4 regions of the Bradyrhizobium sp. IC3195 genome follow, and region 3 is predicted to be linked to each of the others. Evidence: predicted binding sites of a transcription regulator. Region 3 holds the regulator's gene; each other region holds the start of a gene.

What was found. The regulator LexA, encoded in region 3, represses DNA repair genes until DNA is damaged. The targets are predictions, from matches to a motif close to TGTTCNNNNTGTGTTCNG.
Region 1: I6F09_RS12545 (putative DNA modification/repair radical SAM protein) is a predicted target of LexA. The motif match lies at 2,017-2,034, and genes of this name have one in related genera.
Region 2: I6F09_RS31550 (single-stranded DNA-binding protein) is a predicted target of LexA. The motif match lies at 3,259-3,276, and genes of this name have one in related genera.
Region 4: I6F09_RS10455 (DUF3072 domain-containing protein) is a predicted target of LexA. The motif match lies at 6,007-6,024, and genes of this name have one in related genera.

Annotation. Positions count from the first base shown of each region.
Region 1 is NZ_JADYVG010000004.1:483,087-490,348, forward strand. Features, by position in the region: gene I6F09_RS12540 (UdgX family uracil-DNA binding protein) at 1-701, opposite strand, end outside; gene I6F09_RS12545 (putative DNA modification/repair radical SAM protein) at 701-1,936, opposite strand; gene I6F09_RS12550 (DNA repair protein) at 2,099-2,887, shown strand; gene I6F09_RS12555 (DNA polymerase Y family protein) at 2,784-4,379, shown strand; gene I6F09_RS12560 (error-prone DNA polymerase) at 4,376-7,262, shown strand, end outside.
Region 2 is NZ_JADYVG010000024.1:53,906-61,167, forward strand. Features, by position in the region: gene uvrA (excinuclease ABC subunit UvrA) at 1-19, opposite strand, end outside; gene I6F09_RS31535 (outer membrane beta-barrel protein) at 294-1,049, opposite strand; gene I6F09_RS31540 (outer membrane protein) at 1,282-1,971, opposite strand; gene I6F09_RS31545 (outer membrane beta-barrel protein) at 2,211-2,993, opposite strand; gene I6F09_RS31550 (single-stranded DNA-binding protein) at 3,431-3,925, shown strand; gene gyrA (DNA gyrase subunit A) at 4,285-7,017, shown strand; gene I6F09_RS31560 (hypothetical protein) at 7,198-7,262, opposite strand, start outside.
Region 3 is NZ_JADYVG010000009.1:55,326-62,587, forward strand. Features, by position in the region: gene glp (gephyrin-like molybdotransferase Glp) at 1-396, shown strand, start outside; gene lexA (transcriptional repressor LexA) at 573-1,274, shown strand; gene I6F09_RS18995 (hypothetical protein) at 1,660-2,094, shown strand; gene I6F09_RS19000 (GAF domain-containing protein) at 2,312-3,253, shown strand; gene I6F09_RS19005 (ComEC/Rec2 family competence protein) at 3,260-5,539, opposite strand; gene I6F09_RS19010 (SgcJ/EcaC family oxidoreductase) at 5,662-6,048, opposite strand; gene I6F09_RS19015 (glutamine--tRNA ligase/YqeY domain fusion protein) at 6,066-7,262, opposite strand, start outside.
Region 4 is NZ_JADYVG010000004.1:22,822-30,083, forward strand. Features, by position in the region: gene I6F09_RS10425 (EAL domain-containing protein) at 1-1,800, shown strand, start outside; gene I6F09_RS10430 (hypothetical protein) at 1,902-2,114, shown strand; gene I6F09_RS10435 (universal stress protein) at 2,133-2,969, opposite strand; gene I6F09_RS10440 (Do family serine endopeptidase) at 3,175-4,728, shown strand; gene I6F09_RS10445 (hypothetical protein) at 4,999-5,361, shown strand; gene I6F09_RS10450 (DUF6496 domain-containing protein) at 5,368-5,685, opposite strand; gene I6F09_RS10455 (DUF3072 domain-containing protein) at 5,776-5,970, opposite strand; gene I6F09_RS10460 (hypothetical protein) at 6,086-6,307, shown strand; gene I6F09_RS10465 (hypothetical protein) at 6,404-6,646, opposite strand; gene I6F09_RS10470 (hypothetical protein) at 6,742-6,999, opposite strand; gene I6F09_RS10475 (hypothetical protein) at 7,140-7,262, shown strand, end outside.

The sequences.
Region 1 (7,262 bases), on a different contig from region 3:
TTCCTCCAATACTTCTTCGGCATCTCGGCCTGCATCGCCTTCACCTTGAGCCGGGCCGGATTGAAGATGCTGGCATAGTAGCGCCGCCAGGTTTCCTCGAGCCGGTCTTCGCCCGGCGCCTCGCTCTTGCTGACGCCCGGCGTGAACGAGAGCGCATGGCCGTCCCAATGCGCGCAGAGGTCCGGCGTCAGGATCGACCAGGGCATGTCGGAAAAGCGCTTGGCAAAGAAGGGCGCGGCGAGCTCGACGACGTGATGCTCCGGCTCGAACCAGGCGACGTAATGCGCCTCGCGTTCCCGGCCGATCTCGCGGAAGCGCACGAAGGCATGCATCTTGTGCTCGTCGCGATAGACCGCTTTCGCCATGGCCGTGACAAGCGCGACATCGGGGTCGGTCGCGACCTCAATGAGATCGTGATTGTCCTTCAGCCGGAACAGCAGGCGATAGAGGATCGCAAAGCGCTCGCCGTCGCGATGCAGGATCGCCGCCTTGGCGAGCTCGACGAATTTGCCTGGTACGTTGAAGGTGCCCTCGTTCATCTCGAGGATCGGAGAGGGCGCGGGCGGTGCGAACAAGTCCGCTTCGCGGCCCTGCACGGTCCAGGTGACCGCGCCGGGCGGCACGTGATGGAGCACGAGGCTGCGCGCGGCTTTGCGCCAGCCGTCGAAATCGGTTTCGGTGTCGAGCATGATGTACTGCATCAGAAGCCAAATCCCAGTTGCGTTGCTTTCGGCTTGAACCGTTCGATCAACCCGGCGGCATCGAGACGATGCGGTGAGGGACGGTGATCGCTGAGGACGATGAACGGCAGCGCCTTGTTGCGGGGCACATGCAGCCGCGCGAGATCGGCGAGGCGGATCGTGGTGGTGCGCCGCGTTGCGAGGATGCGTTCGACCGTCCTGGTGCCGAAGCCCGGAACGCGCAGCAGCTCCTCGCGGCTGGCGCGGTTGACGTCGAGCGGGAAGCGGTCGCGGTGGCGCAGCGCCCAGGCCAGCTTGGGATCGATGTCGAGCGGCAGCATCGCGCTGTCGTCGACGATCTCGCCGACATCGAAGCCGTAGAACCGCATCAGCCAGTCGGCCTGGTAGAGCCGGTGCTCGCGCAGCAGCGGCGGCGCGCGCAGGGGCAGCGCGCGGCTGGCATCGGGGATCGGGCTGAAGGCGGAGTAATAGACGCGCCGCAGCCGGTAGGCGCCGTAGAGATTGGCGCTGGTGTGGAGAATGGTGTGATCGGAGGCGCTATCTGCGCCGACGATCATCTGCGTACTTTGTCCGGCGGGCGCGAAGCGCTGCGGTTTGGCCTTCGTCTTGGCGCTGCGGCTCTCCTCGGCCTCGTCCAGCTTCAGCCGCAGCCTGCCCATGGTGCGGCGGATCGCCCGCACGTCCTTCTCCGGCGCGAATTGCTGCAGGCTCGTCTCCTCAGGCATCTCGATGTTGATCGAAAGACGATCGGCATATTTGCCGGCCTCGGCGATCAGCGCGTCGTCGGCCTCGGGAATGGTCTTCAGATGGATGTAGCCGCGGAAATGATGCTCCTCGCGCAGTTTTCGCGCGACGCTCACCACTTGCTCCATCGTGTAATCAGGGCTGCGGATGATGCCGGAGGAGAGGAACAGGCCCTCGATGTAATTGCGCCGGTAGAAGTCGAGCGTGAGCTTGACCAATTCGTCGATGGTGAAGCGGGCGCGTGGGACATTCGAGGAGGCGCGGTTGACGCAATAAAGGCAATCGTAATTGCAGGCGTTGGTCAGCAGCACCTTGAGCAGGGAGATGCAGCGTCCGTCCGGCGCGTAGGAATGGCAGATGCCCATGCCCGGCGCGGTCGAGCCCATGCCCTTGCCGTCGCTGGAATCCCGCTTCTCGGTACCGCTGGAGGCGCAGGATGCGTCGTATTTGGCGGCATCCGCCAGAATCTCCAGCTTGCGTTGTACGTCCATGTTTGAATCTCTTTGATTCCGCTCATGAATCTTTGGATGCGCCAATTCGATTGACTCTGCCGGCGCCGTTAGCTTTATATTAGAACATATCATGAACAAATGAGCCAGCCGCTGGTTCTCTTTTTGAGAGCCATCGGCAATCACCTCTGAGGAGCGGCGAGCATGAGCGGCGCACGTATGAGCGCGCTTGCGATCCTGCGCGGCCAGATCGAGCGCATCGAGACGGCGGAAGTCGTGCATCCGCGCGATCGCATCGTACTCGGCCATGGCGCGGCCGACGCCGCGCTGAAGGGCGGGCTCGCGCGCGCGGCGATCCACGAGGTGTTTTGCGAGGGGCGACAGGGCGCGGCCGCGACGGGGTTTGTCATGGGCCTTGCGGGACGCGTGAGCGCACGCCGGCCGCTATTGTGGGTGCGGCAGGATTTTTCGGAGCTCGAAACCGGCGCGCTGTCGATGAGCGGGCTATCCGAGCTCGGCCTCGATCCGCGCTGTGTGGTGATGGTGCGCGCCGCCGATGTCGAGAGCGCGCTACGCACCTCGGCCGACGCGCTCGCCTGCGATGCGCTGGGCGCCGTCGTGCTCGAGCTCTGGGGCGAGACCAGGCAGTTCGATCTGGTGGCGAGCCGCAAGCTGACGCTGGCCGCGCAAGGCTCGGGCGTGACCGGCCTCTTGCTGCGGATGGCCGCGCAGCCGCTGCCCTCGACCGCGGAGACACGATGGATGCTGCGTGCGGCGCATTCGCCGCCGGACTCGATGTGGAGTGCCTGGGGCGCGCCGGTGTTCGATGCCGAGCTCTTGCGCAATCGTCATGGCCCCTGCGGCCGGTGGATCATGGAATGGAATTGTGATGAGTGCCAGTTCAGTGAACCCTCGACGTATCCTCAGCCTGTGGCTGCCGCGCCTGCCCATCGACAGGATCCAGCGGTTCCTTGGCAGCGCCGGGCTGGGTAAAACCAACCATGAGCCGAGCATTGTCGTCATCAAGGACAACAATGCGCTGGTGATCCATGCGCTGGACGAGGCCGCCGAGCGCCTCGGCCTGTATATCGGCCAACCGCTGGCCAATGCGAGGGCGATGTGCCCGGACTTGCGTGTGTTCGACGCCGATACCGTGGCCGATGCGAAGACGCTCAGCGATATCGCCGATTGGTGTGACCGCTTCACGCCGTTGGTGGCGCTCGATCCGCCGCACGGGCTGTTCCTGGACATCACCGGCTGTGCGCATTTGTTCGGCGGCGAGGCCGCGCTGTTGAGGACATTGGTCCGGGCGCTCGACCGGCAAGGCTTTGCCGTCAGCGCGGCGATCGCGGGCACCTCGGTCTGCGCCCGCACGCTGACGCGGCAGGTATCCGGCACCATTGTGGCCGATGGCGGCGAGGCGGAGGCGATCAGGTCGTTTCCAGTCTCCGCGCTCGGTGCGGGTGAAGCCATCACCACCGGCCTGCGCCGTGCCGGGCTGAAGACCATCGGCGACGTCGCCTCGCGCAGCGCCTCCGAGATCACGGCGCGGTTCGGCGCGCGCTTCTCCACGCTGCTCGCCCATGCGCTGGGGCAGGGTGATGCGCCGATCAGCCCGCGCAAACCGCTGCCCGATTACATCGTCGAGAAGCGCTTTGCCGAGCCGATCGCGACCGACACCATGATCGCGATGACGCTGTCGCGGCTCGCCGACACGTTGATCGCGTCCATGGAGAAGCAGGGCAAAGGCGCGCGGCGGCTTGAAGCGGCGTTCTTCCGCACCGATGGTGTGGTGCGTACGATTACGGTCGAGACCGGGCGTCCGGTGACGCGAAGCGCCGTGGTCGACCGCTTGTTCCGCGAGCGGCTCGATGCCCTCGCCGATCCCCTCGATCCCGGTTTCGGCTTCGACATGGTGCGATTGTCGGCGAGCCGCACCGAGATCGTGGTGCAGGAGCAGCGCGATCTCGATGCCCATGTCCACGACAATGACGAACTCGCGGCGCTGATCGACCGCATCGCCGCGCGGATCGGCGGCAGGCGTGTCGTCGTGCACCTGCCGCAGGATACGCACATCCCCGAAAGCGCGGTGCTGGCCGCATCGGCGCAGCATCATCTCGCTGCTGCCATGCAGGCCGAATGGCCGGCGCGCGTCGCGAGCGAGCCGCCGCTGCGTCCCTTGCGGCTGTTCGACAAGCCGGAGCCGATCAAGGTGCCGTTCGCGACCGTGCCAGACGGTCCGCCGCATCAATTCACCTGGCGGCGCGCGCTGCATGCGGTGGTGCGGGTAGAGGGGCCCGAGCGCATCGCGATGGAATGGTGGCGGCAGGACGGCAAGCAGCTGACGCGGGATTATTTCCGCATCGAGGATGCCGAAGGCCTGCGCTTCTGGATCTTTCGCGACGGTCTCTATGAAGGCGAGGTGTTCGACGGTGACGGCAAGCCGGCGTCTCCCGGCTGGTATGTGCACGGTCTCTTCGCATGAATACCCTTAGCTATGCCGAGATCGGCATCACCACAAACTTCTCCTTTCTGCGCGGCGGCTCGGATCCGCGCGCCTATGTGCATCAGGCGAGCAAGCTCGGGATTCCCGCGATCGGCATTGCCGACCACAACACGCTTGCCGGCGTGGTGCGCGCCTACCAGGAGCTTGACAATGACGAGGTGCTGCACAAGCCGAAACTGTTGATCGGCGCTCGCATCGTCTTCATTGACGGCACGCCCGACATCCTGGTCTATCCACGCGATCGCGCGGCCTATGGCCGGCTGTGCCAGCTCCTCACGAGGGGCAAGCGTGGCGATGACATCACGCGGATCGAAAAGGGCGAGTGTCATCTCAGGCTTGACGATCTCCTGGAATTCTCGGAAGGCCAGCTCCTGGTGTTGACGCTGCCGCATCGTCTCGAGCCGGCGCAGGCGCTGGATGTCCTCGCAAAGCTGAAGGCGAGCCGTGCCGAGGGCGTGTGGCTGGCGGCGAGCCTGCTCTATCGCGGCGACGACAAGCGTCGCCTCTTGCGGCTCGATGACCTCGCCGCAAAGGCAAAGGTGCCGCTGCTCGCGACCAATGAGGTGCTGTATCACGATCCCGGCCGCCGTCCGCTTCAGGACGTGCTGACCTGCATCCGGGAAAAGACCACGATCGAGGCGATTGGGCGGAAGTTAGAGGCCAATGCCGAGCGCTTCCTGAAGACGCCGCGTGAAATGGCGCGGCTGTTCCGCGATTTTCCCGAGGCGATTGCGCAGACCATGCGCTTTGCGGACGCAATCGAGTTCTCGCTCGATCAGCTGAAGTATCAATATCCCGACGAGCCGGTACCGCCGGGCAAGACCGCGCAGGGGCATCTGGAGGACCTGACCTGGGCGGGCGTCGACAAATATTTCGGCGGCAAGATCGACGACAAGCTGCGCGCGACCCTGAAGAAGGAGCTCGCGCTGCTCGCCGAGCTGAAATACGCGCATTACTTTCTCACCGTGCACGATATCGTCCACTACGCGCGCAGCCAGAACATTTTGTGCCAGGGCCGCGGCTCGGCGGCGAACTCGGCCGTGTGCTACGTGCTCGGCATCACCTCGGTCGACCCGACCAAGGTGGACCTGTTGTTCGAGCGCTTCATCTCCAAGGAGCGGCTGGAGCCGCCCGACATCGACGTCGATTTCGAGCATTCGCGCCGCGAGGAGGTGATGCAATATGTCTATCGCCGCTACGGCCGCCACCGCGCCGCGATCATCGCCACCGTCATTCATTATCGCCCGCGCAGCGCCATCCGCGACGTCGGCAAGGCGCTCGGCCTGACCGAGGACGTCACCGCCGCGCTCGCCGACACCGTCTGGGGCAGCTGGGGCAAGGGCCTCAACGACATGCAGGTCCGGCAGGCCGGACTCGATCCCGGCAATCCCATGATCAACCTCGCGGTCGAGCTTGCGACCGAGTTGATCGAATTCCCGCGCCATCTGTCCCAGCATGTCGGCGGCTATGTGCTGACCCAGGACCGGCTCGACACCTATGTGCCGATCGGCAATGCCGCGATGGACGACCGCACCTTCATCGAATGGGACAAGGACGACGTCGATGCACTGAGCATGATGAAGGTCGACGTGCTGGCGCTGGGCATGCTGACCTGCATCAGGAAATGTTTCGATCTGATCGACCAGCACAAGGGCGAGCGTTTTATGCTGGCGAGCGTCCCGCAGGACGACCCCAGGGTTTACGACATGCTGTGCCGCGGGGAATCGCTCGGCGTGTTCCAGGTCGAGAGCCGCGCCCAGATGAACATGCTGCCGCGGCTGAAGCCGCGCACCTTCTACGATCTCGTCATCGAGGTCGCGATCGTGCGCCCCGGGCCGATCCAGGGCGACATGGTGCATCCTTACTTGCGGCGGCGGAACGGACTCGAGAAGGTGAGCTATCCCTCGCCGTCACCGGAGCATGGCGACAAGGACGAACTCTACAAGGTGCTGCACAAGACGCTCGGTGTCCCGTTGTTCCAGGAGCAGGCGATGCGCATTGCGATCGAGGCCGCACATTTCACCTCCGAGGAAGCCAACGGCCTGCGCCGCTCGATGGCGACCTTCCGCAATGTCGGCACCATCGGTCAATACGAGGAGAAGCTGATCGGCAACATGGTGGCGCGCGGCTACGATCCCAACTTCGCCAAAAGCTGCTTTGACCAGATCAAGGGATTTGGCTCCTACGGCTTTCCGGAGAGCCATGCCGCGAGCTTTGCACAGCTGGTCTACATTTCGTCGTGGCTGAAACACTACCATCCCGACGCCTTCTGCTGCGGTCTGTTGAATTCGCAGCCGATGGGCTTTTATGCGCCGGCGCAGATCGTCAGCGACGCCCGCAAGAACGGCGTCGAGGTGCGCGACATCGACGTGTCCTACAGCTTTGCACAGAACACGCTGGAGGAGGGGAGCGGTCAGTATTGCGCCGTGCGCCTCGGCTTTCGCCAGATCGATGGATTCCACTGGCTGGACGAGGATGAGGAGCGCCTGAAGCGCTCTCAGTCGTCATTCCGGGGCGCGCGTAGCGCGAACCCGGAATCCATCGCGCCGCATACGCCTGGCGGAGGAATGAATTCCGGGCTCGACGCTGACGCGTCGCCCCGGAATGACGGTGTCGAGAAAGCCCAGGACTGGGCCGACCGCATCATTGCCGCGCGCAACCGCCGTCCCTTCACCTCGCTGGAGGATTTCGCCCGCGACACCGGTCTGCCCAAGCGCGCGCTGATCCTCTTGGCGGATGCCGATGCGTTCCGCTCGCTCGGGCTCGACCGCCGCGAAGCGCTGTGGCAGGTGCGGCGGCTGCCCGACGACGTGCCGCTACCGCTGTTCGAGGCGGCGACCGCGCGCGAGCAGCCGGACGAAG
Region 2 (7,262 bases), on a different contig from region 3:
CCTTGATCACTTCATCCATCCGAGTTGCCCTCAAGGAAGCCCAAAGGTGCGCGATCGCGCCAACAAAAAAGGCGCGCTGCGCCCGGAACCGGGATCGGCGCCGATGGGTATGGCAGCGAACGTAGGAAGAACGGCGGCGGATTTCCAGTGGGACTTGCGAATCGTCAACGGATTGTTGGCGTGCTGGCGGGATCTGGCAGCAGGAACGCGCGGAACCGCTCCCGGAGCACCCAGCCAAAACAAAAAGGCCGGCGCGAGGCCGGCCTTTCGTGACGATGTGACGTCGATCGTGATCAGTACTTCGCGACCACCGGGCCACCGAAGGTGTAGTTGAGTCGAACGGTAGCCATGTCCACGTCCTGCTTGATGCTGTCGGTGCGAGTGGTCACGCCGAGGAAGGTGAAGGTCTCGTTGTGCCTGCCCATGAACAGGTGGTTGTATTCGACAGCGACCGACCAGTTCGGGGCGAAGCCGAATTCTATGCCGGTCCCGACGGTACCGCCCCAGCGCGTTTCGTTCGCGGTGTCGAGCGTAATGCCGCCAAAACTGCCAGTGTACTTGTTGTGAGTGACGGCAGCGCCGCCCTTCACGTACCAAAGCACGTTGTTCCAGGCATAACCGACCTGGCCAGTGAAGAGGCCAATGGCGTCGATCCTGGTCTCGTTCACCAGCGGCGCGAGCGCGGCAGGCGAGCTGATGTTCGAACCCTTCAGGTCAGCCCAGTCGCCCTGGGCTTCGAGACCGAATACCCAGTTGGCGGACTGCCAGCGATAACCGATCTGGCCGCCGACGAGTGCGCCGGTCGCATTGTGACAACCTTCGGCCACCGCCGGAGCGACCACGAAGGGGCCGACACTGGTGAGATCCCAACAGTTGCGGCTCCAGCCACCGCCGGCGTTGGCGCCGAGGTAGAAACCGCTCCAGTTGTACACCGCGATCGGTGCCACCGGAGCCTTGGTGTAGGGGCGGGCTGCCAAATCGGCCGCCGAGGCCGGTGCCAACGCGCTGAGTGCGAACAAGCTGGCCGAAGCCAGCAAAAGCTTCTTCATATCCATTCCCCACTTCCATTTCTCATTCCGGTCTTCCGGAGAGCGGAAGAGCAGCGGACCTTATGACTCAAGCAACGTCATTGCTTTTACACCATTGAAGCCAGAGGTTGTGTCACCCAGCGGCCACACCCCTTCGAAAAGCGCGAGCGAACGGGCGGCCGCAACAAACAAAAAGGCCGGCGCGAGGCCGGCCTTTCGTGACGATGTGACGTCGCGCTATCAGTACTTTAGATCAGTACTTGGCGACGACCGGGCCGCCGAAGTGATAGTTCACGCCGACCTGCACGGTGTGGAAGTTGAGCGTGCCGGTGGGCACGGCGCCCGAGAAGTAGGTCTCGCCGCCGAGGCTGCGATAGAGGTACTCGCCCTTGACCGACCAGTTCGGAGCGAAGAACGCCTCGACGCCAGCACCGACGGTCCATCCCGAGTGGAACTTGCTCTCGGAGATGGTCGCGCCCAGCGCGGTGAAGCTGAGCTTGTTGTCGATCCAAGCGTAACCACCGGTGCCGTAGAGCAGCACGTTGTTGACGGCCCAGCCGATGCGGCCACGCACGGTGCCCATCGCGTCGGTCTTCGAGCTTGCCGTCGCCGCAACCACGCCGACGCCAGGAACGAAAACGGCGCCAGTGGCTGAAGCGCTGACATCAGCCCACGCGCCGTCAGCCTCAATGCCGAACACGACGTTGCCGGTCTGCCAATTGTAGCCGGCAGTGCCGCCGACGAAGCCACCCTGCATCTTCGGGTCGCCCGAAGAGGCTTCCCATGCGCCGCCGCCGACGATACCGAGGTAGAAGCCGGTCCAGTTGTAGACCGAGGCAACAGGCGCAGGCGCCTTGGTGTAGGGGCGGGCTGCCAGATCAGCAGCCGAAGCGGGGGCCGCGAGAGCGAATACACAGGCCGAAGCCAACAAAACCTTCTTCATTTTCAACTTAATCCCAGTCCCAGTTTCTGTTGTTGCCTTCCGTGGCGGAAGGGCAGCGGACTCAAACGGCCCAACTGACGCCGTCTTTACACCACCAAAGCCGCAAGTTGTGTCTCCGAAAAGCCACAACAGTCCAAAAGGTGATGGTTACTGACTTATTTACGTCCAGGCATGTGCCGAAAAAAAGAAGGGCCGGCGCAGGGCCGGCCCTTCCATTTGCTCGCGAAATGAGAGGGATATCAGTACCTCGCGACCAACGGGCCGCCGAAGCGATAATTCAGGCGGACTAGACCCATGTCGACGTCCTGACTGATGCGATCGCTCCCGAAGGCAACGCCCGCAGGCGTCGTGAAGGCGATCGTACGGTCGCCGAGGAAGATGTGGTTGTACTCGACGCCGAGTGTCCAGTTCGGAGCAAATCCGAATTCCAGGCCGGCGCCAACGGTGCCGCCCCAGCGGGTCTCGCGAGCCGACGCCAGCAGCGTGCCGGCGCCAGGCGTGCCAGGCGCGGCATAGACGTCGTACTTGTCCCCGACTACGGCGGCGCCGCCCTTCACATAGAGCAGCACGTTGTTCCAGGCATAACCGACCTGGCCCGTGATCAGGCCAAAAGCATCGATGTGAGAGCGGTTACGATCACCGGTGACCAAAGCGCTTCCAGGGAAGAGGAGGCTGACGTTGTCCCCCGAGAAGTCAGCCCAGTTGCCCTGGCCCTCGAGGCCGAACACCCAATTGGCCGACTGCCAGCGGTAGCCGATCTGACCACCGACCGTGCCGCCGGTCGCATCGTGACAGCCTTCAGCCACCAGAACGCCCGTGACCGGGGTCACGAAGTCCCAGCACTTGCGGCTCGTGCCGCCGCCGCCGTTGACGCCGATGTAGAAGCCGCTCCAGTCGTAAACCGCGGCGACCGCCGGGGCCGGAGCCTTGGTGTAGGGACGCGCAGCCATATCCGCCGCGCTTGCCGGAGCCGACAGCCCCAATGCCATTGCACTGATTACGCCGAAAAGAATCTTATTCATTGCAGTCTCCCCAAGTTTCGTCCGCTTCATGAAAGTCCCCGAAGCGGCTGATCAGACGCGACACCCATATGAATCAATTCCAAGGCAAAGGTAGCCTAAGGAAAGGGCAGAGTCCGTCTCCGGAAAGCCACACTCGCCGGACTATTGACAGGTTCCATCTTGATGAATGTTAAGAGTTTTTTCCTATTCAAGGGAACTCGAAAAGGTTCCATTCGGGGCTGGCGTTTTTCGCGGCACGCGGGAAAATGTCTGCCCGCCCATGATGAAGAACAAATCTGGAACAAACGTGCGCGCGATGCTATATGTGGGGATAACCTTGGGGGTGGCAGGCTGATCGGTGCCCGCAAGCGTATAGGGTCGCCCTAGCGGGCGCAGAGGAACGCGGGCAGCGGATTCGCCCTTTTGAAATTCAGTGGCATTCGGAGTGGAGAGCGGCGATGGCGGGAAGCGTCAACAAGGTCATTCTGGTTGGAAATCTCGGCAAGGATCCCGAAATCCGCCGCACCCAGGACGGGCGGCCGATCGCGAATTTGAGCATCGCGACCTCGGAGACCTGGCGCGACAAGAACACCGGCGAGCGCAAGGAGAAGACCGAGTGGCATCGCGTCGTGATCTTCTCTGAGCCGCTTTGCAAGATCGTCGAACAGTATCTGAAGAAGGGCGCAAAGGTTTACATCGAAGGCGCGCTCCAGACCCGCAAGTACACCGACCAGAGCGGCGTCGAGAAATACTCGACCGAGGTCGTGCTGCAGGGCTTCAACTCAACGCTGACGATGCTGGACGGCCGCGGTGGCGGCGGCGGAGGTGGCAGCTTCGGCGACGAGCCGGGCGGCGACTTCGGCTCCTCCGGACCCGTCAGCAGCGCGCCGCGCCGTCCCGTTGCCGCCGGCGGCGGCCGCAACAGCGACATGGACGACGATATCCCGTTCTGAGAGGGCGGGATTACTCGACGGAGATGCGGCGGCAACCTTGGCGCCGCTTGCGCCTCCCCGTCAGGAGACATTCCTAATTGACTGAACAGGCTCGGATTTTCCGGGCCCGCTTCATGTGTGGGGTGAGATTCGTATCAAGCCGGGCAAAACGGGCTGACCGGAGGCCCCTTGACGCGTGTTCAGGCCGGCGTTGCGGGCGTTCATGAAGGACCGATTCCGAGGGCGTGCAGGGCGCTGTTCCGAAGCCGTAAGTTATTGGAAGAATAAGCGGAAAAAGGACTTTCCGAGGGCGGTCAGGGTGGTTATCCGACCCCGGATGCGCTATATGATTCCCAGACAAACCCTCACCGGATTCCCCCTTGGCTGACGACGATAACAAGCCCGGCGACCAGCCGGCGCACCCCTCGGACATTCGCCCCGTTTCGATCTACGAGGAGATGAAGAAGTCCTACCTCGATTACGCCATGAGCGTGATCGTGGCGCGTGCGCTGCCCGATGCCCGCGACGGGTTGAAGCCGGTCCATCGCCGCATCCTGTTCGCGATGAACAATCGCGGCGATACCCCGGATAAGAAGCACAAGAAGTCCGCCGGTGCCGTCGGCGAGGTCATGGGTAAGTACCACCCGCATGGCGACCAGGCGATCTACGACGCCTTGGTGCGCATGGCGCAGGACTTCTCGATGCGCGCGCCCTTGATCGACGGGCAGGGCAATTTCGGCTCGGTCGACGGCGATCCCCCGGCGGCGATGCGCTACACCGAGTCGCGCCTGACCAAGATCGCGCTGAAGCTGCTCGAGGACATCGACGACGATACGGTCGACTTCCAGGACAATTACGACGGCTCCGAAAGGGAGCCGGTGGTGCTGCCCGCCCGGTTCCCGAACCTCCTGGTCAACGGCGCCGGTGGCATCGCGGTCGGCATGGCCACCAACATCCCGCCGCACAATCTCGGCGAGGTGATCGACGCCTGCGTCGCGCTGATCGACAATCCGGCGCTGACGATCGACGAGCTCAACGCCATCATCCCGGGGCCTGATTTCCCGACCGGCGGCATCATTCTCGGACGCCAGGGCATCCGCAGCGCCTATCATCTCGGCCGCGGCTCCATCGTGATGCGCGGCAAGGTCACCTTCGAGACGCTCCGGAAAGAACGCGAGGCGATCGTCATCACCGAGATCCCGTATCAGGTGAACAAGGCGACGATGGTCGAGCGCATCGCCGAGCTCTACAAGGAAAAGAAGATCGAAGGCATCTCCGACCTGCGCGACGAGTCCGACCGCGACGGCTACCGCGTCGTCGTCGAGCTCAAGCGCGATGCCGTGCCCGACGTGGTACTGAACCAGCTCTACAAGTTCACGCCGCTGCAAACGAGCTTCGGCGTCAACGCCGTCGCGCTCGATTCCGGCCGTCCGCAGACCATGAACCTGAAGGACATGCTGACGATCTTCGTCGGCTTCCGCGAGCAGGTCGTGACCCGCCGGACCAAATACAAGCTGCGCAAGGCGCGCGAGCGCGCGCACGAGCAGGTCGGCCTCGCCATCGCGGTCGCCAATATCGACGAGATCATCAAGGTGATCCGGCACTCGCCGACGCCGGCCGCCGCCCGCGAGACCCTGATGACCCGCGACTGGGCCGCGCGCGACGTCGAGGACATCATCACGCTGATCGACGATCCCCGTCACCGCATCAACGAAGACGGGACGATCCGCCTCTCGCTGGAGCAGGCGAGGGCGATCCTGGAGCTGCGCCTGGCACGCCTCACCGCGCTCGGCCGCGACGAGATCGGCGAGGAGCTGTCCAAGCTCGCCGGCGAGATCAGCGATTATCTCGACATCCTGCGCTCACGCGCGCGCATCCTGGACATCATCAAGACCGAGCTTGCCGAGGTAAAGGCCGAGTTCGCAACGCCGCGCCGCACCGTGATCATGGAGCAGGAGGGCGAGGTCGAGGACGAGGACCTGATCCAGCGCGAGGACATGGTCGTCACGGTCTCGCACGCCGGCTACGTCAAGCGCGTGCCGCTGTCGGCCTACCGGGCGCAGCGCCGCGGCGGCAAGGGCCGCTCCGGCATGCAGACCCGCGACGAGGATTTCGTCAGCCGGCTCTTCGTCGCCTCGACCCATACTCCGGTGCTGTTCTTCTCCTCGCGCGGCCAGGTCTACAAGGAAAAGGTCTGGCGGCTGCCGATGGCCGCGCCGAACGCGCGCGGCAAGGCCATGATCAACATCCTGCCGCTGGAGCAGGGCGAGCGCATCACCACCATCATGCCGCTGCCGGAGGATGAATCGACCTGGGGCCAGCTCGACGTGATGTTCGCGACCACGGGCGGCAACGTCCGGCGCAACAAGCTGTCCGACTTCGTCGACGTCCGCCGCTCCGGCATCATCGCCATGAAGCTCGACGACAACGAGGCGATCGTCGACGTGCAGATCTGCACCGAGCGCGACGACGTGCTGCTGACCGCTGCGGGCGGCCAGTGCATCCGCTTCCCCGTCACCGATGTGCGCGTATTCACCGGGCGCACCTCGATGGGCGTGCGCGGCATTGCGCTCGGCGAAGGCGACAAGGTGATTTCGCTGGCGATCCTGCGCCACGTCGACACCACCTCGGACGAGCGCTCGGCCTATTTGAAGATGCGCCGCGCGGTCGCGGGCGAAGCCGCCGCAGACGAGGCGCCGGCCGATGCCGAGGCCGAGGAGACCTCGGGCAGCTTCCAGCTCCCGCAGGAGCGCTATGTCGAGATGTCGGCGCAGGAGCAAGTCGTGCTGACCGTCTCCGTCAACGGCTACGGCAAGCGGACCTCGTCCTACGAGTACCGCACCACCGGCCGCGGCGGCAAAGGCATCGTCGCTATGAGCGTCAACCACCGCAACGGCAATCTCGTCGCCTCGTTCCCCGTGGAGGAGGCGGATCAAATCATGCTGGTCACCGACAAGGGCCAGCTGATCCGCTGCCCGGTCGAAGGCATCCGCATCGCCGGCCGCTCGACGCAAGGCGTGATCGTGTTCGACACCGCCGAGGACGAGCACGTGGTGTCAGTCGAGCACATCACGGAAGAGGCCGAGAACGGGAATGGAGCGAACGGGGAATAGAGGCTGGCGAATCGGGACTCATCCACCCGCCGTTCCTCGCAGCCGATAGTGCCCCCTGAACGAGATCGCGCCCATCGGGCCATTCCGACGGGCGCGAGCGTCGCGTAGTCTGCGACGAGACGTCACAAAAATTCCTGGGGTCTTGAGGGACCCGCCCGACGCGAACCTGAACAGATCCGATTACGGCGTGCGGTTGGCGGTCACGAGGCGGGCCTCGCGGACGTTGGCCTTGGTGCCGGCGCTAC
Region 3 (7,262 bases):
AAGATCGCGATCCGGCCGGGCAAGCCGATGATGCACGGTCGGATAGGCGCGATGCGCGTGATTGGCCTGCCCGGCAATCCCGTGTCGTCCTACGTGTGCGCCTTCCTGTTCATGGTCCCCTTGATTCGCGCCCTGTCGGGCCGTTCAGCGATTCATCATCGGCGCGAGCGCGCCGTGCTGGGCCGCGATCTCGCCGCCAACGACCAGCGCGAGGACTATCTGCGCGCGCGGCTGGAGGAGCGCGACGACGGCACGCGCGTCGCCCTTCCGGTCAGCCATCAGGACTCCTCCCTTCTTGCGAATCTCGCTGCGGCACAGGTACTTCTGGTGCGCGCACCGTTCGCGCCGAAGGCCGAGGCCGGCACGCCTTGCGAGGTGCTCCGGCTGCCCGTCTGAGCCGCCCAGCCACACGCATTCCGCGAGCTTGGCCGCGTTCACCATAAATTAAGCAGTTGCGGAACACATATCGAACATATAGTGTCCGTTCATGATTTGTTTCGAGGATGTAGCGGCTTAGTGCCGGCTTCATCGTGTCGGAATCGAACGACATCAACCGGGGGACTTTGGTCGAGATGTTGACGCGCAAACAATACGAGCTTCTGCGGTTCATCAGCGAACGTCTGAAGGAAAGCGGCGTGCCGCCGTCCTTCGACGAGATGAAGGATGCGCTCGACCTGCGCTCGAAGTCAGGCATCCATCGCCTGATCACTGCGCTCGAGGAGCGCGGCTTCATTCGCCGCCTGCCCAACCGTGCCCGTGCCATCGAGGTGATCAAGCTGCCCGAGCTCCAGGCCGCCGCCGGCAATCGCCGTGGCTTCACCCCGAGCGTGATCGAGGGCAATCTCGGCAAGGTGCGCGCGAGCTCCAGCCCGCCCGCGGACGAGGGCGAGCGCCCCGTCGCGGTGCCCGTGATGGGCCGCATCGCCGCCGGCACGCCGATCGAGGCGCTGCAGACCCGCAGCCATACCATCAGCGTGCCGCCGGACATGCTCGGCTCGGGCGAGCACTACGCGCTCGAAGTGCGCGGCGATTCGATGGTCGAGGCCGGCATCCTCGACGGCGACATGGCGCTGATCCAGCGCAACGAGACCGCAAATACCGGCGACATCGTGGTGGCATTGATCGACGACGAGGAGGCCACGCTCAAGCGCTTCCGCCGCCGCGGCGCCTCGATCGCGCTCGAGCCCGCCAATGCCGCCTACGAGGTCCGCATTCTTCCGCCGAACCGCGTGAAGATCCAGGGCAAGCTGATCGGGCTTTACCGGAAGTACTGATACGGGAAACATCAAGCGCCGCGCGCGTTTCGATCGGCATCGGCGATCCAGGATCGGAGCGGATACTTGTCCGCTCCGGCTGGACGGTTTCTCTGGTTCTGCGCCGGCTGTCCGGTCCATCTTCCCGCGCGACATTCCCCCGCGCAGGCGCGCAGCCATTTCTGCTTCGCCGGTAGAGTTGTGCCGGCAGTGCTGATAGCTCCGGCCGAATGCAAGGACGCGAGGTTTGTTCCTATCGAATCCGGGAAAGATAATGTGATCGCGCGCTGCGGACGCGAGCCGCAGATTTGCCCATAACCGAGCAGAGCGTTGTATGCTTCCACTCTGATAGAGGCCTGCGCCTCGAAAGAGACGCGGGTCGCTATCCCAGCATGAGGAGCACCCGATGTGTGACTACAGCCTGCATGCCGTCGCGACGCGCCCCGCCGAAGTCGGCGAGACGATCGTCACGACAACCTTCCGCGGCACCTCGACGCGCGGTTTCGCTTCCGAAGCCGATCCCTCCGTCGCGGTCTGTCTGCTGCCGGGGACGGAGCTCGCTTTCGCCGACAATGTCCGCTACGACAACCGCTGGATCTGGACGCGCACCGTGAACTCTCGCGTCGGCAAGTTCGGCAAGATCGACCCGCACATTCCCGATCGCCATCATGACGCGATCGAATTCCCCGACGGCAAATACGTGCTGGTGACGCAGCTCGTCGAAGGTCAGCGCGCGACCGTGCTGCAATTGCCGGTGACGCAGCCAGCCCCCGAGCGCGAGCACAAGCCGCAGATCGTCGCCGACACGCGGCCCACGATCACGCGCCTGCCGATCGGCTGACGCCCTTCGGCCGACAGGCCGAGCCCGGGATTGAAATTGCCGTCGCCGGCCGAGGCCGGCGAGCCCGGTAAGTTTGTGTTTCAGGACATTCGATCGGCGAGCCCACCGCCGCGCCTCGTCGTCGCACGAAGTTTGGGCCGTGCTGCCCGCATTTTGAACGTCCGCTCCGCAGCCAAATGACCGATGCTGTCGTGGTTTGAGGCGGCGGACACGCTCGATGAAGACCTTCATTCGCGTCGTTGAACTTTGGGTACCCGACCGGACGCGCATGCGGCTGGAATTCGGCGGCGGCCTCTACGACGATGGGCTGTCCGCGTTCAAAGCCGTCAGCGAAGAGCTGCACTTCGGATATGACGAGGGACTTCCAGGCAAGGCCTGGGCCTGTGGCCACCCCGTCATCCTCACGAAATTCGCCAACTCCTATTTCAAGCGGACCGATCAGGCCGCTGCGGCCGGCCTCACCTGCGGCGTGGCGGTGCCGGTGTTCGCGGGCGAATTCCTGCAAGCCGTGCTGGTGCTGTTCTGCGGCGACGACGAGGCGCATGTCGGCGCGATCGAACTCTGGCACAACGATCCTGATCTCTCGCATGAGATGGGGCTCGTCGATGGCTATTACGGCACCGCGGACATGTTCGAATTCAACTCCCGCCACACCAGATTTCCGCGCGGCTTCGGCCTGCCCGGACGCACCTGGAAGGCGGGCCTGCCGCTGATCATCAAGGACTTGCACGACGCCAAGAGTTTCCTGCGCTGGGAGGACGCCGCCAAGGTCGGGATCAATCTCGGCGTCGGCGTGCCCTACCGAACCGGTACCGACCAGACCTGGGTTCTGACATTCCTCTCCGCGCAGGCAACGCCGATTGCACGACGCTTCGAGATCTGGGTCCCGAACGAGGGCCGTTCGGCGCTGGTCTTTCGCGCCGGCGATTGCAGCGCGCAGACCGACCTCGCCGCACGCTATGCGGCGCAGTCCATCGCCAGGGGCGAAGGCAGCATCGGCGGCGCCTGGGCCGCCGGCATGCCCGCGCTCAACGACGATCTCACCTCTGACGGCTCGATCGCCGGCTCCGAAGCCTGCGCAGCCGGGCTGAGCCGAATGGTGGCCCTGCCGGTTATCGGCAACGGAAGGCTTGACGCCGTGCTGGCCTGGTATTTGTGATCCGCGTCAATCGTCGGCCTGCAAGTCGGCCTCCGATGGCGTTGCGTCCCGGTTGCGGGGCACGGCCGCCTTCGGCACGAGGCTGCCGTCGAAATCCCCCTCGCCGGCGCCGGCCGGCAGCCAGGGACGGCTTGCTCCCCTCGTCCTCACCGCCTGCACCGAAAAGCCCTCGCCGCGTCTCGTCAGAGCCAGTGCGCCCTGACTGGCAAGACGCGCCCGATCGACCACCATCGCCGCGCAATCGGGTGGCGCAGGCCGCGCCGTCACCACCAGCGCGGCGCGGCTGCAATCATCGGCCAGCGCGTCGATACGCGTCGCCAACGCGATCAGTCGTCCGTCCGCGAGCGGCGCCACGCAGCCGGACTCGTCACACGACACCCCGCTCGCCAACGAGGCGTTGCCGGCATCGCGCGGATCGGCATCGGCAGCCAACCACTCCTTCAGCAGGAAGCTGTCCTTGCTGGCGCGGATCACCTGCAAGCGCCCATCCCCGCCCCGGACCGCGACGCTCGCGCCATCCCCGGCAATCAGGATATCGGGCTGCCGCACCGACAGTCCCCAGAGGATCGCTGCCAGCAGCACCAGGGCGCCGGACCAGCGCAAGGGCGTGCGCAACAGGCCCATCACGATGAGCCCGAGGCTCGCTGCGATCAGCGGCGCGATCCCGAAGGCGGGAATGCGGCCGACGGCGCCCGGCAGGGCCGCCACCCAGCGCGCGACCAGGACCATCCACTCGATGCCGATCCCCATCAACCACCAGAACACGCCGTCGAGCCCGAAGGGCGCCGCGAGCAGCCCCAACAGCCCGGCCGGCATCACCAGCGCCGAGACCACCGGCATGGCGCCGAGATTGGCGAGCACGCCGTATGGGGTCACGCGATGGAAGTGGAAGGCGGCGTATGGCGTGGTCGCGAGCCCCGCGATCAGCGAGGCCAGGAACAGCATCGCGATTTCCCGGCCGCCCCACAACGCGATCCGCGCAGTCGCGGAATGATCGGGCGATGCGAGCAGGTTCGGCATGCCGATCTGCACCAGCGCCACCAGCCCGAGCGTTGCCGCAAACGACATCTGGAAGCTTGGATGCACCAACGCCTCCGGCGCGACCGCAAGCACGATCAGCGCGGCAACCGCCAGCGTGCGGAAGGTGATGGCGCGGCGGTCGACCATCACTGCGATCAGCACCACCGCCGTCATGAAGAACGATCTTTGCGTTGCAACCTCCGCGCCCGACAGCAACAGGTAGAACGCGGCCGCGACCAGCGCCGCGGCGGCCGACCATTTCTTGATGGCAGAGCCGGCCGCCAGCCCCGGGATCAAGGCCAGCAGCGCGCGCACCGCGAAGAAGACGACGCCGGCGACGACCGCCATGTGATAGCCGGAGATCGACAGCACATGGCCGAGTCCCGAGACGAACATGGCATCGTTCACAGGCGCGGTGATCGCATCGCGCCGCCCCGTGAGCAGCGCCGTCGCGATCGCGCGGTTATCGCCTTCGAGCGTTGCGCGGATGCGCGCATCGATCGCATCGCGCAGGCCCTGCATGAAGGCCGCGTAGCGCAGCCGCAGGCCGCCAGCATCCGGCGGCGTGGACGCCGTGATCGCGCCCATCACGAAGCCGGAGGCGCCGATGCCCTGGAAGAACATGTCGCGCGAGAAATCATAGCTGCCGGGGCGCACCGGCGAGATCGGCGGGAGCAGCCGCGCCTTCAGCTGCACGAAGCTGCCAACCTCAGGCGCCGTGCCCTTGCGCACCGAGAGGCGGACGCGCTCGAGCTTGACGTCGCTGCGCTGCGCCTCCATCGCGCTGACGCGCAGCACGAAGCGGTCGGTGCGCTCGCGGATGTCGCGCGCTTCCACGAAGCCCGACAGCGACACCGAATAGAGCGGTTTTGCCAAAACGGTGTGCGCGATACGCGCGGTCTTCCAGGTCGCCACGGCAAAACCAGCCGCGACCGCCGCGAGCATGATGGCGGGCGCAAACAGCCGGCTCCGCCGGAGCAGCACCGCGCCGAGCATCAGCGCGATGGCTGTGGCGGCAACCACCCACAGCACCGGCTCATGATCGGCGGCGAAATAAAGCGCAATGCCGCCGCCGAAGGCGACCGGCACCCACGGCAACAGCCGGCCAGGCCCGGCCTCGCCCCGAGCCCATTGGCGCAGCGTCTCGATGATCGCCGGCCAGATGCCAAAGCCCGCCGGCGCAAAACCGCCGGCCGGGGTAGCGCGGCCGACCGGCCACGTCCCGGCAACTCCCTGGGACCGTCCTGGCCGGCCCGGCTCCGCCATTCCCCTGCACCTTACGATACGCGACGGCTGCGGAGGCTACCGGACCGTGCGGCTGCGCGAATAGCGGTACGGATCGGGAACAGGCGAAGACCGCCCTACTTTCTCCGGGCTGGCGCCCGTTGCTAGATCAGCGGCGCCTGCGACGAGGCGTGGTGATTGACGATCTTCCAGCCGCCGTCCTCGCGGATGATGACCCAGCTCATCTTGACGACGAGATCATCCCGCTCGCCCGCGAGACCGAACGTGATGGTCGCGGCCATGTTGATCAGATCAGGGCCGGCCTGCGCGGCGTGCACATCGGAGAACGCGGCGCTTGGCCTGCGCCAGCGCGGCAGGCCGTTGAAGTATTCGGCGACGCCGTCCCGGCCGCGATAGAGCTTCGGGTTGGAGCCGAAGAAGAATGCGTCCTTCGCATAGAGCGAGGACAGCGCGGCCGCATCGAGCGTCGCGAAGCCGGCGCACCATTTCGCGATGATGGCGGAAACGATGGCGTCGGCCTCGCTGCTCATGTCCTGCTCAGCCCTTCTCAACCCTTGGCGACTTCCTTCGCGAACGTGTCGCGCAGACCGATCGTGCGCGAGAACACCGGCTTGCCGGGCGTCGAGTCCTTGTCACGCACGAAATAGCCCTGGCGCTCGAACTGCATCGGCTCGGTCGAATTGCTCTCCGCAACGGACGCCTCGACCCGCGCATCGGCGAGGATCTCCAGCGAGTTCGGGTTGAGATCGGTCGCGAAGTTCGAGGCATCCGGGCTCGGATTGGCGAACAGCTGGTTGTAGATGCGGATCTCCGCCGGCTTGGAGGCCGCCGCCGGCAGCCAGTGCATGGTCGCCTTGACCTTGCGGCCGTCGGGCGCGTTGCCACCCTTGGTCGCGGGATCATAGGTGCAGCGCAGCTCCACCACCTCACCCTTGTCGTTCTTGATCACGCCGGTACACTTGACGAAATAGGCATAGCGCAGCCGCACCTCGTTGCCAGGCGACAGGCGGAAGAACTTCTTCGGCGGGTTCTCCATGAAGTCGTCCTGCTCGATATAGAGCTCACGGCCGAACGTGATCTTCCGCGTGCCGGCCGAGGGATCGTCGGGATGATTGATCGCCTCGAGCTCCTCGGTCTGCCCTTCCGGATAATTCTCGATCACCACCTTGAGCGGCTTCAAGACCGCCATGCGCCGCTGCGCCGTGCGGTTCAGCTCCTCGCGGATGCAGAACTCCAGCATGCCGACATCGACCACGCTGTTGGCTTTGGCGACGCCGATGCGCTTGACGAACTCGCGAAGTGCAGCCGGCGGCACGCCGCGGCGACGCATGCCCGCCATGGTCGGCATGCGCGGATCGTCCCAGCCCGCGACATGGCCGTCGCGGACGAGCTGGGTCAGCACGCGCTTGGACAGCAGCGTATAGGTGAGATTCAGCCGCGCGAATTCGTACTGATGCGGCTGTGAGGGCACCGGCAGCTTCTCGATGAACCAGTCGTAGAGCGGTCGGTGGTCCTCGAACTCCAGCGTGCAGATCGAATGCGTGATGCCTTCGATGGCATCCGACTGGCCGTGGGCATAGTCGTAGCTCGGGTAGATGCACCATGCGTTGCCGGTGCGCGGATGGTGCGCATGCAGGATGCGGTACAGCACTGGGTCGCGCAGATTGATGTTGCCCGCGGCCATGTCGATCTTGGCCCGCAGCACGCGCGCGCCGTTGGGGAATTCGCCCGCCTTCATGCGGCG
Region 4 (7,262 bases), on a different contig from region 3:
CGGATGATCGAAGTACGCGCGCAAACGCGCGACGAGGTCGAGCAGGATCTGCTGCGGACCCGCGAGTTCCTCGACACAATCATCGAAAACATTCCGATCGCCGTCTTCGCGAAATGTGCGGAGAGTTCGCGCTACATCCTGCTCAACCGCGCCGGAGAAGACTATTACGGCATGCCGCGCGAACAGATGCTGGGCCGAACGCCCGAGCAGATCTTCCCGGCTGACGTGGCCCGCGTGGTCAACGAGCAGGATAGACGCGTCGCGGCCAGCGGCATGCCGATGGTTCTGGAGGAGCATTTGCTCGAAGTCGGCGTCAAGGGCCGCGACCGGGTCGTCAATTCACGCAAGATGCTGATCACGGATGGCAACGGGGATCCGCAATATCTGGTCGGCGTGATCGAGGATGTCACGGAGCGTGTCACCACCCGGCAGCGGATCAGCCATCTTGCGCATCATGATGCGCTCACGGACCTGCCGAACCGCAGCGCCTTCAACGCGGCGCTCGACGAACGGCTGGAGCGGGCGCAGGAGGCATCGACCAGTTTCGCTGTGCTGAGCCTCGATCTCGACCGCTTCAAGGAGGTCAACGACGTGTTCGGTCACCCTGTCGGCGACATGCTGATGCGGGCGGCCGCCGACCGGCTTGCCGCGGAAGCCGAAGGCGCCTTCGTCGCCCGGATCGGCGGCGACGAGTTCATGATCCTGATGCCCGACAACGCCAGCCGTGAGGACGTTCTGGCGCTGGCCGAACGCCTGGTCGAGACGATCGGCAAGGAGCTCGAGGTCGACGACTATCTCTCCCACGTGGGCCTCAGCGTCGGCATCGCGTTCTATCCCGACGATGGCGTGAACGCGGCGACGCTGCTCGCCAATGCCGACTCGGCTCTCTACCGCGCCAAGCGCGAGGGCAGGAGCCGGGTCCGCTGCTTCGAATCCGAGATGGACCAGGAGCTGCGCGATCGCAGGCTGTTGCAGCACGACCTGCGGCAGGCGCTGGAGCAGAACCAGCTCCTCGTCTATTTCCAGCCGCAGGCGCGGGTGGATGGCGAGGTCATCGGCTTCGAGGCGCTGCTGCGATGGAATCACCCGACGCGGGGCTTCGTGCCGCCGGACCAGTTCATTCCGCTCGCCGAGGAGAACGGGCTGATCGTCGACATCGGTGAATGGGTGCTGCGCGAGGCGTGCCGCGAGGCGGCATCCTGGCCGCGGCCGTTGCAGGTCGCGGTCAATCTGTCGCCGGTCCAATTCCAGGCGGGCGATCTCGAGCGCTCGATCCACCAGATCCTGTTGGAGACGGGGCTGACGCCGACGCGGCTCGAGGTCGAGATCACCGAGGGCGTGCTGATCGGCGATTTCACCCGCGCGCTCAACCTGCTGCGGCGGCTGAAGGCGCTCGGCATCCGCATCGCCATGGATGATTTCGGCACCGGCTATTCCTCGCTGTCCTATCTGCAGTCGTTCCCGTTCGACAAGATCAAGATCGACCGCAGTTTCATCTCCAACCTGGAGGCGACGCCGCAATCGGCCGAGATTGTCCGCGCCGTCCTGAGCCTGGCGCACGCGCTGAAGATCCCGGTCATTGCCGAGGGGGTGGAGACGGAAGCCCAACGTGCCTTCTTGGCCCGCGAGGCCTGCGAGGAGATGCAAGGCTATCTCGTCGGCCGTCCCGACTTGATCGAGCGTTATCTCGACCTGGTGGGCGTCGCCGTGGAGCGCCCCGCCTCTACGCCTAGCATTGGGCACAGAGTTCCGAGCGGACGTTTGGAACTAAAATCCTTACCGGCACTTCTCGAAAATTAACTTGGTTCAGGCGCGTTGAGCGCGCAGCAAATGTTTTGCATAAACGCCATCGGCCTGACGCAAATCAGGGCAATAAGCCGGTGAACGCGAGGGAGGGTCTCATGGAGAACGTACGTCGCTACCGGGCGCTGGCGTCCCTCTGCCGTCAGCAGGCGGCCTACCGGCCGCTCCAGAACTGGGAACTCCTCGGCCAGGCCGAACATTTCGAACATCTTGCCGAAATCGAGCTCAAGGCGCATTTCGACGCGTGCAATGTGCATCGCGACAAGGACGCCGCCGCGCCGGCGACTTGGGAGGCTCCCGTCGCGGCGTGACGGCGCCAGGCCGGCTCATCAATGCGACATCAGCGTCGGGACCGTCATGGCTTCCAGCATGGCGCGGGTGACGCCCCCGAGAAAGCGTTCCTGCAACCGCGAATGGCCGTAGCCGCCCATCACCAGGAGATCGAGACTCTCGTCGGCCGCCAGCGACAGGATCGTCGGCTGAATGTCGGCGCGCGTGGCGGTCAGGCTGACTGTGCGGGTCGATAATCCGCGCCGGCCCAGATGTCTGGCCAGACCGCTCGCTGAGGCTTCGCCGGAGACCGCCTCGGTCTCGTTCACCGTGATGATCACGATCTCGGCGGCGCGCGCCAGGAACGTCGTTGCGTCGCGCACGGCGCGGGCAGCGAGGCGGCTACCATCCCAGCAGATGCCGATCCGGTTCGCCTTGAAGGCTCCGCGGAAAGTGTAGGGCAGGAACAGCACCGGGCCGCCCGCGCGGAACAGGATCTCGCTCGGCATGTCGTTGTCGAACGAGCCTTGCGCCGGATCGGGCTGGAGCACGACGCTGAGGTCGTGCAGCCGTGCCATCTCGCCGAGCGAGCCGGCGGCATCTGCCGGGATCGCGCCGAGTGCGTGGCAGGTATAGGCGATGCCGGCGTTCGCCGCCTCGCTCTTGAATACCGCGAGCGCCGCCTCGGCCCGCTCCACGGCGCGCTCGCGCTCCAGCTCGAACACGGCCGCCACCGCCGCGCCGCCTTCCATGACGTAAGCCGTACTGGTGGCGACATAGCCGACCGCGACCGCGTCGAGATGCGCGTTGAGCTTCGCCGCGAGCGAGACCGAGCCCTCGATCGCGGGACGCATGGGACGTTCGGTGGGAATGTGGACGAGAATGTCTTTGTACATGGCGCGCCTCCGCTGAGCATCATCCGATGGTCGCAGTTTTTCACTGCGCGAAGGCGGCGCGTTGAGCTGTATCAAACGTCCGGATTGCCTGCTGCGACCGCTCATCCATTCTTTGCCGAGATTTAATCGGACGGACGGGACGCCGTAAGGTGGCAGCGACCATGTTGCGGGCAAGGCGACACCTGCTCAACATGGACATTTCGACATGAACGATCGCGTCAATTCCGACATCACCACGTCTCGCAAGATCTTGCGGCCGCGGCGGCTCGCGCTGCTCGGCACCGTGGCCGCGCTGGGCGTGGCCGCCCTGGCAGTTGCGCCAGGCGCCTCGCCGTACGGCATCAACTCCTTGATTGCGCCGGCTCAGGCGGCCGAAGCCGCCGCGACGCCGCCCGGCTTCGGCGATCTCGTCAGCAGGGTCAAACCCGCTGTGATCTCGGTGCGGGTCAAAATCGATCAGGACAACGACAAGAGCGCGATGCTGCAGCAGAACCGGATGGATTCGGACGAGGACACGCCGTTCGACCAGTTCTCGCGACAGTTCGGTTTCCGCTTTCCGGGCGGCGCGAACGGCATGCCGCGCCAGCGCCACCAGATGATCACGGGCGAAGGCTCCGGCTTTTTCATCTCCGCCGACGGCTATGCCGTGACCAACAATCACGTCGTCGATCGCGCCGAGTCCGTGCAGGTGACGATGGACGACGGCACGACCTACACCGCGAAAGTGGTCGGCACCGATCCGAAGACCGATCTCGCGCTGATCAAGGTCGACGGCAAGAAGGACTTTCCGTTCGTCAAGTTCTCCGACCAGAAGCCGCGCATTGGCGACTGGGTGGTCGCGGTCGGCAATCCCTTCGGTCTTGGCGGCACCGTGACCGCGGGCATCGTCTCGGCCAGCGGCCGCGACATCGGCAACGGTCCCTATGACGACTTCATCCAGATCGACGCGCCGATCAACAAGGGCAATTCCGGCGGCCCGGCCTTCGACATGAACGGCAACGTGATCGGCGTGAACACTGCGATCTTCTCGCCCTCGGGCGGCTCGGTCGGAATCGGCTTCGATATCCCGGCCTCGACCGCCAAGCTCGTCGTCGCGCAATTGAAGGACAAGGGCGCGGTCACCCGGGGCTGGCTCGGCGTGCAGGTGCAGCCGGTGACATCGGATATTGCCGACAGCCTCGGGCTCAAGGAGGCGCGCGGCGCGATCGTCGACAATCCGCAGGATGGCAGCCCGGCGGCGAAGGCCGGCATCCAGGCGGGCGATGTCATCACCGCCGTCAACGGCACCACGATCAAGGACTCCCGCGACCTCGCCCGCACCATCGCCGGCTTGACGCCGGGCACGTCCGTGAAGCTCGATGTCTTCCGCAAGGGCGACAGCAAGACGGTGACGCTGGCGCTCGGCGAGTTGCCGAACGAGCGGCAGGCCAAGGGCAATGGCAGTGGCAATGCCGACGAGGGCAGCGGACAGCCGGGTGCCGGCACGCCGCGCCTCGGCCTCAGCCTGGCGCCCGCCGGTGACGTTCAGGGCGCAGGCCAGAACGGCGTCGTCGTCACCGAGGTTGATCCGCAAGGCCCGGCCGCGCAACGCGGCATCCGGACCGGCGACGTCATCCTCAATGTCGGCGGCAAGGCTGTCAGCAATGTCGGCGAGGTGCGCTCCGAGCTGGCGCAGGCCAAATCGTCGGGCAAGCGCAGCGTGCTGCTTCAGGTCAGAAGCGCGGAGGCCACCCGCTTCGTTGCGGTGCCACTCGCATAACGTCAACTCGACCCTTACCAATCCAGGAAGGCGGCCTTCGGGCCGCCTTTTGCACACACGTCACGTCCGCACCAGGCCGGTCACATTCTCGTTAACGGTAGGGATGATGACCTGGTGCGTCCGAAAAAGCCGTGTTCGCTGATCACACTCGCAAGGGCGCCTCGGTGCTCTGCGCCAACGTCGCCGCTGAGAGGGGTTGCAAGCGTGGAACTTCGAGCCTCCCGGCGCTTTGTGGAACTCGCCGGTGGTTCACAAGTGATCGGTGCCGACATGGATCGATTGAAGCTCTCGCTCAGGAGTGCGCTGCTCGTGGCGCCATTGGTGCTCTCGGGGGGAAACGCGCTCGGGCGCGACGACGGCCGCTACGCGAATTCTCCTCTGAAGCCATGGTTCGACAGTTTGCGCAGCCATCTCGGTCCGTGCTGCTCGGACGCGGACGGTTTCGCCCTTGCCGATCTCGACTGGGAGTCGCACAACGGGCGCTACCGTGTCCGCATCGACGGACAGTGGATCGATGTGCCGGATGAGGCCGTCATCACCGAGCCCAACCGGGCCGGCCGCACGATGGTGTGGCCGGTCAAGACTGCGTTCGGGATTTCGATCCGCTGCTTCATGCCGGGGAGCATGATCTGAGGCGGGTCAGCGCGACCGCTTGGATTTGCGCTTCGATGATTTCTTGTTCGACGATTTCTTGGACGACGTCCCGGACGTTTTCTTGGATGCTTTCTTGGACGTCTTCTTGGCGCTCTTGCGCTTCGAAGCCTTCTTCGGGACCTTCTTGCCCTTCTTGCGTGCCTTCGACAGTCCGATCGCGATGGCCTGCTTGCGGTTCTTGACGCGGCCGCCGCGCCCGCCACGGCCGCTCTTCGCGGTGCCCTTCTTGTAACGCCGCATCTCGGTGGCGACATCGCTTCCCGAGCTGCGTGAGTAGCGGCGCTTTTTTGCCTTGCGTGCCATGCATATTCTCCCTCGGCGGGGAGAACCATTCTGCACAGCCATGGTTCCGGGAGCGTGGAACGGCGCATGCCTAAAGCGCGATGCGATGCTCTAGAAGGAGTTTGCCAGCTCGATCTCCGCTTCCAGCACCTGGATGCGCCGGGCGGCCTCGCTGAAGGACAGATCCCGCGCATATTGGCCGGGCTGGTAGGCCTCTTCGCTGAGCCGCTTCAGCTTGAGACCCTGCGCCCGCGTCATCTGCTCGCCCAGGAAAAATCTGGCGTCGTATTTACCTTGAACCTGCATCTGGCGTCTCCGTCCTGAAATCGTGACTTGACTATATGTTCTTATTTTGTTCTAACAAGGCATGGACAACAGAATTAATGAAATTCGACGTAAAATCAGAGCCTTGAGGCTTGAGATGGCCGACGTCGAGGCGTCGGTGCGCGACCTCGTCAAGCGCGATCACGACTGCACGGAGAGAGCCCTGGCGCAGATGGACTTGCGCCGGAAGATCAATCTCTTGATCGCCGAATGGAAGGCTGCCGGCGGCAGCGACGTACTGCCGAACGTCCGCGACCGGGTGCGGCTTCGTGCCGTGAAGACAGGCGGCAACTCCGCGCGCGCAGCCGAGCGCCGCTGAGATCCTTGGCGCCGTATACTGAAGGCCGAGCGCCGAACCAAAGATAGAAGACAAAGGGCTCCGCAATGCGGAGCCCTTCATGATTCCAGGGAGCGCCTATTTGGTGTCGGTCATGCCGCCCTTGTTGGTCATGGTGCCGCCCTGATCAGAGCCGGGACCGGCGCCGCCTTGGCCGGACGGATCAGCGCCCTTGGAGGACTTGGTGTTGGCGCCGGTGGTCTGTGCCGACGACATCGAGGATCCATGCTTAGTCTTGTGCGATTTGGCCTGGGCGGCAAACGGCGCGGCGGCAAGGCCGGTTGCCAATATTACGGCGAGAGCGAGCTTGGTCGTCTTCATGCGGGGAAACTCCCTGAGTTAAATTGACGCAGGCACAAACCGCGCGTCGCGGCAGGGAGTTCCCGGCGAAGTATCTTCCGTGCGTCACCCACGCTTCAAGTTTGCTTGTCCTCGGCCAGGATGAACACGGCGCCGGTGAGCGTCGCGCCGATCGCGAAGGTCGTCACCAAGGTGAGGGCGAAGACCATCGCGGCCTGGCTTCCGCCATTGTTCAGCAGGTTGGCGACGGCTGGATTGGACAGGACGAGCGTGAGGCTGAAAATGAGGCCGAGCGCTGCGCCCATCATTGCATGCGTCATCAGCTTGATAAGGCCGCTGGCAGAGATCAGCTCAGACGACTTCTTGGTGCGCATGGGACGGCATCCCGAACTGCCACGCCAACGCGCATGTGATCGCCGGGTTCCGTTCCGCTGAAGGAATTGTTACCGCCCGTTTCATCCGGCGTTCATGCCGGGCTTGCCAAGATGGGCGCCAGCAAAACGGGAACATCGATATGGGTAAGGTCGTCTTTCTTTACCGCTCGCTGGCCTATCGCAACGCGGCCGCGGACATCCTGCGCAAGGCGCGCAAGCTTCCGCTTGGCGCGGAGCGGAGCGCGGCCCGCCGCTACGCGAGG